Regions from separate parts of the Uliginosibacterium sp. TH139 genome, predicted to be linked through region 2. Evidence: predicted binding sites of a transcription regulator. Region 2 holds the regulator's gene; each other region holds the start of a gene.
The links. Region 2 encodes sigma-54, which starts transcription at its own class of promoters, with help from an activator protein. Its sites were predicted from a motif close to TGGCACGCTTNCTGCTNA; they were not measured.

Region 1 (3,274 bases), on a different contig from region 2:
CGTGTAGCGCTCGTAGTGCTGCTTCATCAGGTTCCACACGCAGCGCGGATGCTGCAGCGTGGGATCGACCTTGGCGATGCCCTTGTCGTCCAGCTCGTAGTTCCAGGTTTTCTTGTCGTAGCTGCCCTTCTCCTCGTTGTAGCCGGAGAACAGGCCCTCATCGAAGGCATAGCCTTCCTGCACGATGGCGCTGGCATTGGTGTAGGCCTTGACGTAGTCCCACTGGATCTTGTCGTGCTTGATCAGCCAGTTGATGATGCCGCCGAGGAAGGCAATGTCGGAACCCGCGCGGATCGGCACGTAATGATCGGCCACCGCAGCCGTGCGGTTGAAGCGCGGATCCACCACGATCAGCTTGGCGCCGCGCTGCTTCTTGGCCTCGATCGCCCAGCGGAAGCCCACCGGATGCGCTTCGGCCGCGTTGCCGCCCATCACCAGCACAAAGTCGGCATTCTTGATATCGACCCAGCTGTTGGTCATCGCGCCGCGGCCGAAGGTCGAGGCCAGCGCCGACACGGTCGGGCCATGACACACGCGGGCCTGCGCATCGGTGGCGACGATGCCCAGCGAGCGCATGAATTTCTGCGTGATGATGCCGGTCTCGTTCGATGAGGCCGAAGCCGTCAGCATGGCGGTGGAGAGCCAGCGATTGACCGGCACGCCCTCGGCGTTTTTCTCGATCAGATTGGCATCGCGGTCGGCCTTCATGTGCTTGGCCACACGTTCGATGGCCTCATGCCAGGAGATGCGTTTCCATTCTTTGCTGCCCGCCTCGCGCACTTCAGGGAATTTGAGGCGCCCCGGGGCATGGATGAAATCAAGCAGGCCGGCGCCCTTGGGGCACAGCGCACCACGGCTGACCGGATGATCCGGGTCGCCCTCGATGTGGATGATCTCGGCCTTGGCGTTCTTGGCGCCATCGCCCAAGCTGTACATCAGCAGGCCGCAGCCCACCGAGCAGTAAGTACAGGTGTTGCGCGTTTCACGGGTGCGGGCCAGCTTGTATTGGCGCACCTCGGCATGTGCTTCGCCGGAATAAGCCCCCATCAACACCAGACCGGAACTGCTCAGCCCGGCCGCCGAAATCCTGAAAAACTGGCGCCGGTTCATCTGCATGCCTGCTGCGCGGCGATTGTCTTGATCCATGAAAGCCTCCAGGTAAATTCACACCTGGATTCCCCGGTACCCCGGGCGCAGTGCGCGCCGCACTCCTCCGGCAACAGTCGCTCACCCGCATTCAGTGCGGCGGCCGCTGCCATGCAGGAGCCTCTCTCTGTCCGGGCAACCCACCTGACTTGAGCATTTAGTATGTCACGTCAATAGCGTCTTGCCCCTGTGAAAAGCAGGGGTATAAGGGAAAAACCTATGTGCCACAGGCCTTCAATCAGCCCTCTGAGATAGAAAAGCCGGGCTCCTCAAGCCACCTCCTGCCCCCAGTAAATGCGGTAATCCAGCACGCCAAACAGCCGGAACCGTGCAAAGCATGCAGGCAAGCCTGCTTCTGACTGGTTAAACTGCGCACCTGCACACTTTCACACGATGACTGAAATGACTGACGCCTCTTCCCCCAGCACTCCCGCAGCCCCCGCAGCATCTGCTTCGGCCTTGCTGAAGCAACTGCAGCAGCAATACAAGCTGATCGGAGAGCATCAGCCCATGGCGATCGGCATCGACAAGCAATTGCTGGCTGCCCGGGCGGACATCCCCGCCAAGCTGCTGCGCGGCGCACTGGGCATGCACACCCGCTCGGTGCGCTACCTGAAGAATCTGCAGAGTGCGACCCAACGCTTCAATCTGGACGGCAGCCCGGCTGGCGAAGTGAGCGAAGAACAGCGCGGACTGGCCAGCAAGGAACTGATCGAGCGCTTCAAGAAGCGCGCCGAAGAACACAAGGCTGAAAAGGCCGCCAAGGAAAAGGCTGAAAAGGAAGCACGCGCCGAAACCGAGCGCCAGGAAAAACTCGCTCTGTTGGCCAGCAAGTTCGGCCGCAAGTAAGCCTGAAGCAGGCAAAACAGGGTTCGCGCAAGCGCTTGCCTGAAGCACCCGGATGGAATTTTGATAGAAGAAAATTCCACTTCTGGATTGCCCCTGCAGTTGGTAGTCTCCTGTTTTGCCTTCCAGGAGCCCACCATGCACGGCATCTCCCTGCGTCGCCTGAGCCTCACACTTCCTCTGCTGATAGCTTCGCTGCTGGCGACACCCGCCCACGCCGGCAAGACGCTGGACGCCATCAAAGCCCGCGGCAATATCCAGTGCGGGGTCAGCACGGGTGTCGCCGGTTTCTCACTGCCGGACAGCCAGGGCAACTGGAGCGGTTTCGATGTGGACCTGTGCCGCGGCATCGCGGCGGCGGTTCTGGGAGACGCGAACAAGGTGAGCTTCGTACCGCTGAACTCGCAGCAACGCTTCTCCGCCATCCAGTCCGGCGAGGTAGACGTGCTGGCGCGCAACACGACCTGGACCCTCAATCGTGATGCTTCGCTAGGGCTCAACTTCACTGGCGTGACCTACTACGACGGCCAGGGCTTCCTGGTGCCGAAGAAGCTGAAGGTTACGAGTGCCAAACAGTTGAAGAATGCCGAGGTCTGCGTGCAGTCCGGCACCACCAACGAAAAGAACCTGGCGGACTACTTCCGCAGCCAGGGCATCAAGATCAAGCCGGTGGTTTTCGAAGGTTTCGAAGCATCCTTCAAAGCCTTCTTCTCGGGACGCTGCCAGGCTTACACCACCGACATTTCAGGGCTGGCCGGCGTGCGCAACAAGGAAGCCAAGAATCCGGATGACTATGTGATCCTGCCTGAGGTGATCTCCAAGGAGCCGCTCGGTCCGGCGGTGCGCCGCGGGGATGACGAATGGTTTTCCATCGTGCGCTGGGTGGCCTTCGCTCTGATCGAAGCCGAGGAATACGGCATCACCCGCGCCAACGTCGACCGGATTCGTGCCGAGAACAAGGATCCGGCCATTGGCCGCCTGCTGGGCTCCACGGAAGACACCGGCAAGCTCCTCGGACTTGATCGTGACTGGGCTTACCGCTCGATCAAGGCCGTCGGCAATTACGGTGAGATCTTCGCCCGCAACGTGGGGCCCGAATCGGTGCTGAAGCTGCCACGTGGCCTCAACAATCTGTGGAACAAGGGCGGTATCCTCTACGCACCGCCGGTTCGCTGAGTCTTCCGGATTTGCCACATCGACGGGCCGCTCAGCGGCCCGTCTCATTTGAAGAGAGATCATGCTTCGCCCCCTTCTGCGCTGGCTGCCCCAGATTCTGCTGCTG
Region 2 (3,274 bases):
GCTCGACAGCCTTGCGCCTGCTCGCCACGCGCGAACATTCGAGGCTGGAGCTGCGGCGCAAGCTGGCGGCAAGAGCCGGCGCCGACGATGATGTCGAAGCCGTGCTGGATCGCATGGCAGAGACAGGTCTGCAGTCTGACGAGCGCTTTGCCGAGAGTTTCGTGAGATCGCGCGCCAGCCGCTTTGGTGCCGCGCGCATCCGTCGTGAGCTGGATGACCGGGGTGTGGATCGCGAGACGGCAGCTGGCGCCATGGGCGAGGCTTTGCAGGAAGATGAACTGATGCGCGCGCACAGCGTGTGGCAGAAAAAATTCGGGGTGTTGCCGCAGGATCACAGGGAGTGGGCGCGTCAGGCGCGCTTCCTGCAGACCAGAGGGTTTGCGGTCGACATCATCAGGAAACTCTTGAAAGAAACACTGGATGAGTCTGCTCAGGGTTAGCAATCTGCAGAAACGCTACAAGGCACGCACCGTAGTGCACGACGTGTCCTTCGAGGTTGGCAGTGGCGAAGTGGTGGGCTTGCTGGGGCCGAACGGCGCAGGCAAGACCACCTGTTTCTACATGATCGTCGGCCTCGTACGTGCCGATGGCGGCAAGATCCATCTCGATGGAACCGAGCTCACCCATTGGCCGATCCACAAACGGGCGCACCAAGGGCTCTCCTATCTGCCGCAGGAAAACTCGGTGTTCCGCAAACTTACGGTCTCCGAGAACATCATGGCGGTGCTGGAGTTGCAAAAGCTCTCCAGCGCAGACATGGAAAAACGTCTGGATGAGCTGCTGGATGAACTCAACATCGGCCATTTGCGCGAAGCGACCGCTATGTCCTTGTCCGGCGGTGAGCGCCGCCGCGTCGAAATCGCGCGTGCGCTGGCCACCCGTCCGCGTCTGATCCTGCTGGATGAGCCTTTTGCCGGCGTTGATCCGATTGCAGTGATTGATATCCAGAAAATCATCAGTTACCTCAAGGCGCGCGGTATCGGCGTGCTGATTACCGACCATAATGTGCGCGAAACCCTCGGTATTTGCGATCACGCCTACATCATCAATGCGGGTGAGGTACTGGCTGGCGGCAAACCGGCAGAAATCGTGCAGAATGAACAGGTACGGCAGATTTACCTTGGCGAACACTTCCGCCTCTAGGCTTGGCCGCTCCGCACCTCCCCGTCTGTAAAGAATGAAACCCTCGCTTCAGCTCCGCCTTTCCCAGCAACTTGCACTCACCCCGCAGTTGCAGCAATCCATCAAGCTGCTTCAGCTGTCCACGCTCGAACTCAATCAGGAGATCGAACGCATCCTGCTCGAAAACCCGATGCTGGAGCGTGAAGGCGGCGACGAGGAAAGTGATGGACCCGTCCCTGTCGAGGCGGGCGAAGCCAGTGTGGCAACGGCGGGTGAGGAATACCGCATCGAATCCTCTGCTTCATCCTCCGGCGATGAGGATTTCGAGTCGCCGAGCGTGACGGACATGCCGGACAACATCGGAGAGGCTTACGACAGCGTTTCGGATGATGATATCGGCGAAGCTGCCGAATGGCGCACGGAAGGCGCCTCGCGGAATGGCGGTGGGGACGACGATGATTCCGACTTTCAGGAATTCCAGGCCGCCGCTACTTCCTTGCGGGATCACCTGCTGGGGCAGGTCGCCCTGATGCCGCTGGTTGATCGTGATCGTGCGCTGGTGCAGCTGATCATCGAAGCGCTGGACGACGACGGTTTGTTGCTGCAGGACCTCGAGGAACTTCTGCCGCTGATTCCGGCCGAATGGGAAGTAGAACTCGATGAGTTGAACATTGCCTTGCATCAGGTCCAGAACCTTGACCCCGCTGGCATCGGCGCTCGCAACTTGCAGGAGTGTTTGCTCCTGCAGATTCGCGCTTTGCCGGAAAGTGCCACGCGCGAGCACGCCATGCTGATCGCGGACGGCAATCTGGAATTGCTGGCTGCGCGCGATTTCGCGCGCCTCAAGCGGCGCCTGGGCTGCAATGATGATGCCTTGCGCGCAGCTCAGGAACTCATTTGTCATTTGAATCCGCGTCCGGGGGCTCAATTTGCACCGATGGAAACGCGCTACGTGATTCCGGACGTGGTGGTGCGCAAGCAACGTAGCGGCTGGACGGTAAGCCTCAATCCAGAGGCCATGCCGAGGCTCAGGATCCATCGGGTCTACGCCGATATACTTCAACAGAACAGGGGCGTAAGTAGTTCCTTGTCGGGACAGCTGCAGGAAGCCAAGTGGCTGATCAAGAATGTGCAGCAGCGATTCGACACCATCCTGCGTGTTTCGCAGGCCATCGTCGAACGTCAGCGCCAGTTCTTTGATCATGGTGAAGTGGCCATGCGTCCGCTGACCCTGAGGGAGATCGCCGAAGAGCTGGAGCTGCATGAGTCAACGGTGTCGCGGGTGACCACCCAGAAGTACATGGCCAGTCCCCGCGGTGTGTTCGAACTGAAATACTTTTTTGGCAGTCATGTTTCCACCGATACCGGTGGTGCATGTTCAGCAACGGCGATACGCGCGCTGATTCGCCAGCTGGTCGCGGCCGAAGACGGGAAAAAACCCCTGTCGGATGCCAGGATTGCCGAATTGTTGGGCCAGCAGGGTATCGTGGTGGCACGCCGGACGATTGCGAAATACCGGGAGTCGCTGAATATTCCGCCGGTCAGTCAGCGCAAGTCGATCTAACAGGAGAGGAGTAGTTTTATGAATCTCAACATCACCGGCCATCATCTGGAAGTCACTCCCGCTTTGCGCGAATATGTGGTTTCCAAGCTCGATCGGGTGATTCGCCATTTCGATCATGTTACGGCGACCCATGTGACCCTCTCGGTACAGAAACTCAAGCAGAAAGCAGAGGTGACTGTTCACGTGCGCGGCAAGGATATCCACGTGGAAAGTGAAGACGACGACCTGTATGCCGCCATTGATGCGCTGGCAGACAAGCTGGATCGTCAGGTTCTCAAGCACAAGGAAAAGATCAGCGATCACAACCGTGAATCGATGAAACGGCAAGGCGCCGAGAGCGCCAGCTGAAGCGCTGGACGCAGCCGGTCTGGACAGGCAGAATTGTCCGGCCGGCGATGGTTGAGGCCTTCTGCCTCAACCGCTCTGAAACCCAGAAAGCGGCGAGCTCCGGTCCGGAGACTCGCCGCTGTGCTGTAAAGACTCATGAACCTGATTTCGCAGATCCTTGACCCCGTGCGCATCCGTGTCGATGTAGCGGCCTCCGCGCGTGACGGCTTGTTCGCCGCCATTGGCGAGCTGTGCGAGCGC
Region 3 (3,274 bases), on a different contig from region 2:
GGACTCCCGCCCGGCTGTACCCAACCCGCAGCGCGGCGGATGACGAGCACCTCTCTCTCCATCACGATCACGCGCAGGCCGGGCAGACCGGCACTGCCTGCAAGCAGCAAGGCAGCAAAGAGCAGGGAGACAGGCTCATTCATGGCCGGCTTCTCAGATGCTGGCCGTGGCAAGTTCCCACGGAGCCGGTTTGCGCACCTGTTCCCAGATCGGGTTGTAGAGCGCCTTGTCGATTTCCTGCACCAGTTCGACCATGCCTTCATACCCGGCATAGGCGTGATGCCGCTCCTGATTGATGTCCAGCCAGGGCATCTTGGCTTTCAGCGCGATGAACTGGCTTCGCCCGCCTGAAAGCATGATGTCCGCCTGCGCATCCTTGAGCATCTTGTACATCTCGCGCGGGGTCATGTCGTCGATCATGTGGGCGTCCTGCCCCATGATCTCGAGGATCTTTTCCTTGTCTTCCTTGGTCGATTTCTTGACGCTGGTGCCCACCACTTCAAGCCCGGCCTCCTGCAGCGCGGCCACCACCGACCAGCTCTTCACGCCACCTGTGATCAAGAGCACCTTCTTGCCTTCGAGGCGCGGCCGGTAGGCGGCGATGCGTTCGAAGGCACGCTTCTCCTCGATGGCGATCAGCGCCTCAGTGCGATCACGCAAGTCCTCCGGTGCGCCGCGCTCGACGAGCAGGCGGGCGATCTCGCGCAGGGTCTCGCTCATGTCGCCGATGCCGTAGAACGAGCCCTCGAAGAAGGGAATCTCGTAGCGCTCTTCCATCTTGCGTGCGATGTTGATCATCGACTTCGAGCACACCATCATCGCCGCGCGGGCTCGATGGCTATAGGCCACCTCCTTGTAGCGCCCGTCACCCGAAATGCAGGAAAGGATGCGCACGCCCAAGGCATCGAGCAGCGGCTTGATCTGCCACAGCTCGCCGGAGAGGTTGTACTCGCCGATGATGTTGATGTCGTAGGGCGTGGTGTAGTCCGGCTCTTCGGTGCCGATCACGTAATCGAGCAGCGCTTCGGCGCCGAGCTTGTTGCCAAGGTTCTTGGGGCCGACGAAGCCCGGCGCGTTCACCGGAATCACCGGCTTGCCGAACTTCTCGCTGGCCTTCTTGCACACCGCCTCGATGTCATCCCCGATCAGGGCGGTGACACAGGTCTGATACACGAACACGGCCGGCGGATCGTATTTCTCGATGATTTCCTTCACCGATTTGAACAGGCGCTTCTCGCCACCGTAGATCACGTCCAGCTCGTTGATGTCGGTCGTAAAACCGGTGCGATAGAGCTTCGAGCCGCTCGAGAACGATGTGCGGTTATCCCAGGAATTACCTTCGCAGGCGATCGGGCCGTGCACCAGGTGCGCTACATCTACGATGGGCTGCAAGGCAATCTTGGCACCGTCAAAAGCACAGCCCCCCGCGGCCGCGCCGGGCGAGAGCTGCTTGGTGCAGCCCTTCTTCTTTTCCTTGGCGGACTTGTTCTGGTTGTGCTCGCAGGCCGGTTCTTCGAACACGTCCTGAATCTTGGCTGACACTCGCGCATCCATGCTGCACCTCTCTTTGCGCCTGCTGGCTGAACTACTCTCAGCAGGATTGATGCCATTCGCTTGCAAGGCCCGCTGGGCGGACTTTTCCGGATTTCGGCCGCTGTCATGACCAGCAGTTGCTGCGTGCTTTGAATGCTTTGTCGTGTTCCGTTTTGTCCGGATTGGCAGACTGCTTCATCAGACGCAAAAGCAAGCACAGCGGTAGGACCTGAAAATGTCGCGGCTACGCCGCAAGCGGCATTTCGGGCCTTCCCTATTCGACGCCTTCCATCTTGGCCCGGTGCATCATCACGTCCTGCATGCGCCGGTGCAGCGCGGCGGGCGAGAGATCCAGCTCGCGCCGCGATTCAGCCAGCAGATCCTGTACCTGGTTAGCCTCCTCCATGGTCAGCGCGAGCCGCCCGGCCATGTGCGTGGCGCGTGGCAGCACGCGCAGGATGGCCTGGCGATTCGGGTGTTCAATCAGAGCCACCAGTTCGCGTGCTTCCACACGGCCGTCAAGGCAGACGGCACCGTCGATGACTTCGATGCGGCGGCCATCCGAGGTGATGCGGATCAATGTGCCGGTCATGTTCTTCTCCTGGCAATAAGACGGGGTTGGGTGAGCTGACTTAGCAGCTTGCGTGCCGCTTCACAGTTCCGCTTGCTGCAGCAACCCGCGCTGCGCGCGAGGCACCCGGCCGGGGCTTCGAAATCGACAGCCGCCCGGACATTCCGGACAGCACGCGCGACAAAGCGGACAGTCAAACCCGCACTGAGCCGCACTTGGGCGGCGTTTGGCGGGCAGGAACGAAGTTTGCTGAGCAGGCCTGAAGACTTTCTTTCGACCAGGCTTTGCGAGGTTCCCCATGCAGATCGGCGTAGATACCCAGCGTGCGGTTGAAAACCGGCGTGTGTTCGTCATCGATAGTGACGATGTCGTCAGTGCCGGCCTGCAGTTCATGCTGGCTGACGAGATGGAAACCCATGTTTTCGCGAGCAGCGCAGAAGCGCTCGCCAAGGCCAGGAGTTGGCCGCCGGAGCTGGCCATCGTGGGCGCAGCGCTGCTTGAGCAGGAAGGCGCTGCCGTGATCAGCAAGCTGCGTGAAGCACTGCCGCAATTGCGCATTCTGGTGGTGTGTTTCGATGCCGAAGATGCGCTGGTGAAGGAAGCCCTGGCGCTTGGCGCCGCCAGCACCCTGCTGCGTCCGCTCAAGCTGGAGAACGTGCGCCGCAAGGTGGACGCCCAGCTTGGCCGGCGCACGGCGCTCGAAATTCCGGTTGTCGTGCGCTGAGGTTCCCGATGTCATCCTCCTGTTCAGCCATGCTCGAAACACCCCTGCCGCGCACCAGCAAGGCTCCCTTGCCGCCGGTCGACAAGGCTTCGTCCGTGAAGATCACGATCGAGCGCAAGTACGCGGAGATCCTGATCGCTCGCTTCCCGCCGCTCGCCGCGCTGAAAGACCAGCTGCGCCTGGCCGAGCGCGTCGAGATCGGGCTGGGCCAGCTCTCCAGCGAGGCGCTGGATGGTTTAGCTGAGCTCTACGCCCAGGGCGGCGCTGCGACGCGCGAACACGCCCTGCGCCTGTCCACCTTGCGCGATACGCTGGCCGACGACGGCCCTCGCCTTGAGGATGGCGCCCTTGAATCGGCCGTTCCGGCAATCGCTCGCTACATCGCGAAGAACGCAATTCGTGGCTGGCTGTTTGCCATTTCATTGAGCCGGCATGCCCTGCCCTAT

Region 1: a site for sigma-54 is predicted at 1,297-1,314, ahead of fdnG (formate dehydrogenase-N subunit alpha). Genes of this name have one in related genera too.
Region 3: a site for sigma-54 is predicted at 1,592-1,609, ahead of nifE (nitrogenase iron-molybdenum cofactor biosynthesis protein NifE). Genes of this name have one in related genera too.

Annotation. Positions count from the first base shown of each region.
Region 1 is NZ_PKRR01000004.1:575,834-579,107, reverse strand. Features, by position in the region: gene fdnG (formate dehydrogenase-N subunit alpha) at 1-1,116, opposite strand, end outside; gene C0V76_RS12490 (ProQ/FINO family protein) at 1,549-1,995, shown strand; gene C0V76_RS12485 (amino acid ABC transporter substrate-binding protein) at 2,131-3,168, shown strand; gene C0V76_RS12480 (amino acid ABC transporter permease) at 3,230-3,274, shown strand, end outside.
Region 2 is NZ_PKRR01000001.1:764,074-767,347, forward strand. Features, by position in the region: gene recX (recombination regulator RecX) at 1-440, shown strand, start outside; gene lptB (LPS export ABC transporter ATP-binding protein) at 421-1,143, shown strand; gene C0V76_RS03555 (RNA polymerase factor sigma-54) at 1,178-2,686, shown strand; gene hpf (ribosome hibernation-promoting factor, HPF/YfiA family) at 2,705-3,034, shown strand; gene C0V76_RS03565 (PTS sugar transporter subunit IIA) at 3,170-3,274, shown strand, end outside.
Region 3 is NZ_PKRR01000007.1:177,086-180,359, reverse strand. Features, by position in the region: gene nifE (nitrogenase iron-molybdenum cofactor biosynthesis protein NifE) at 154-1,554, opposite strand; gene C0V76_RS15820 (hypothetical protein) at 1,808-2,125, opposite strand; gene C0V76_RS15815 (response regulator) at 2,403-2,828, shown strand; gene C0V76_RS15810 (ATP-binding protein) at 2,837-3,274, shown strand, end outside.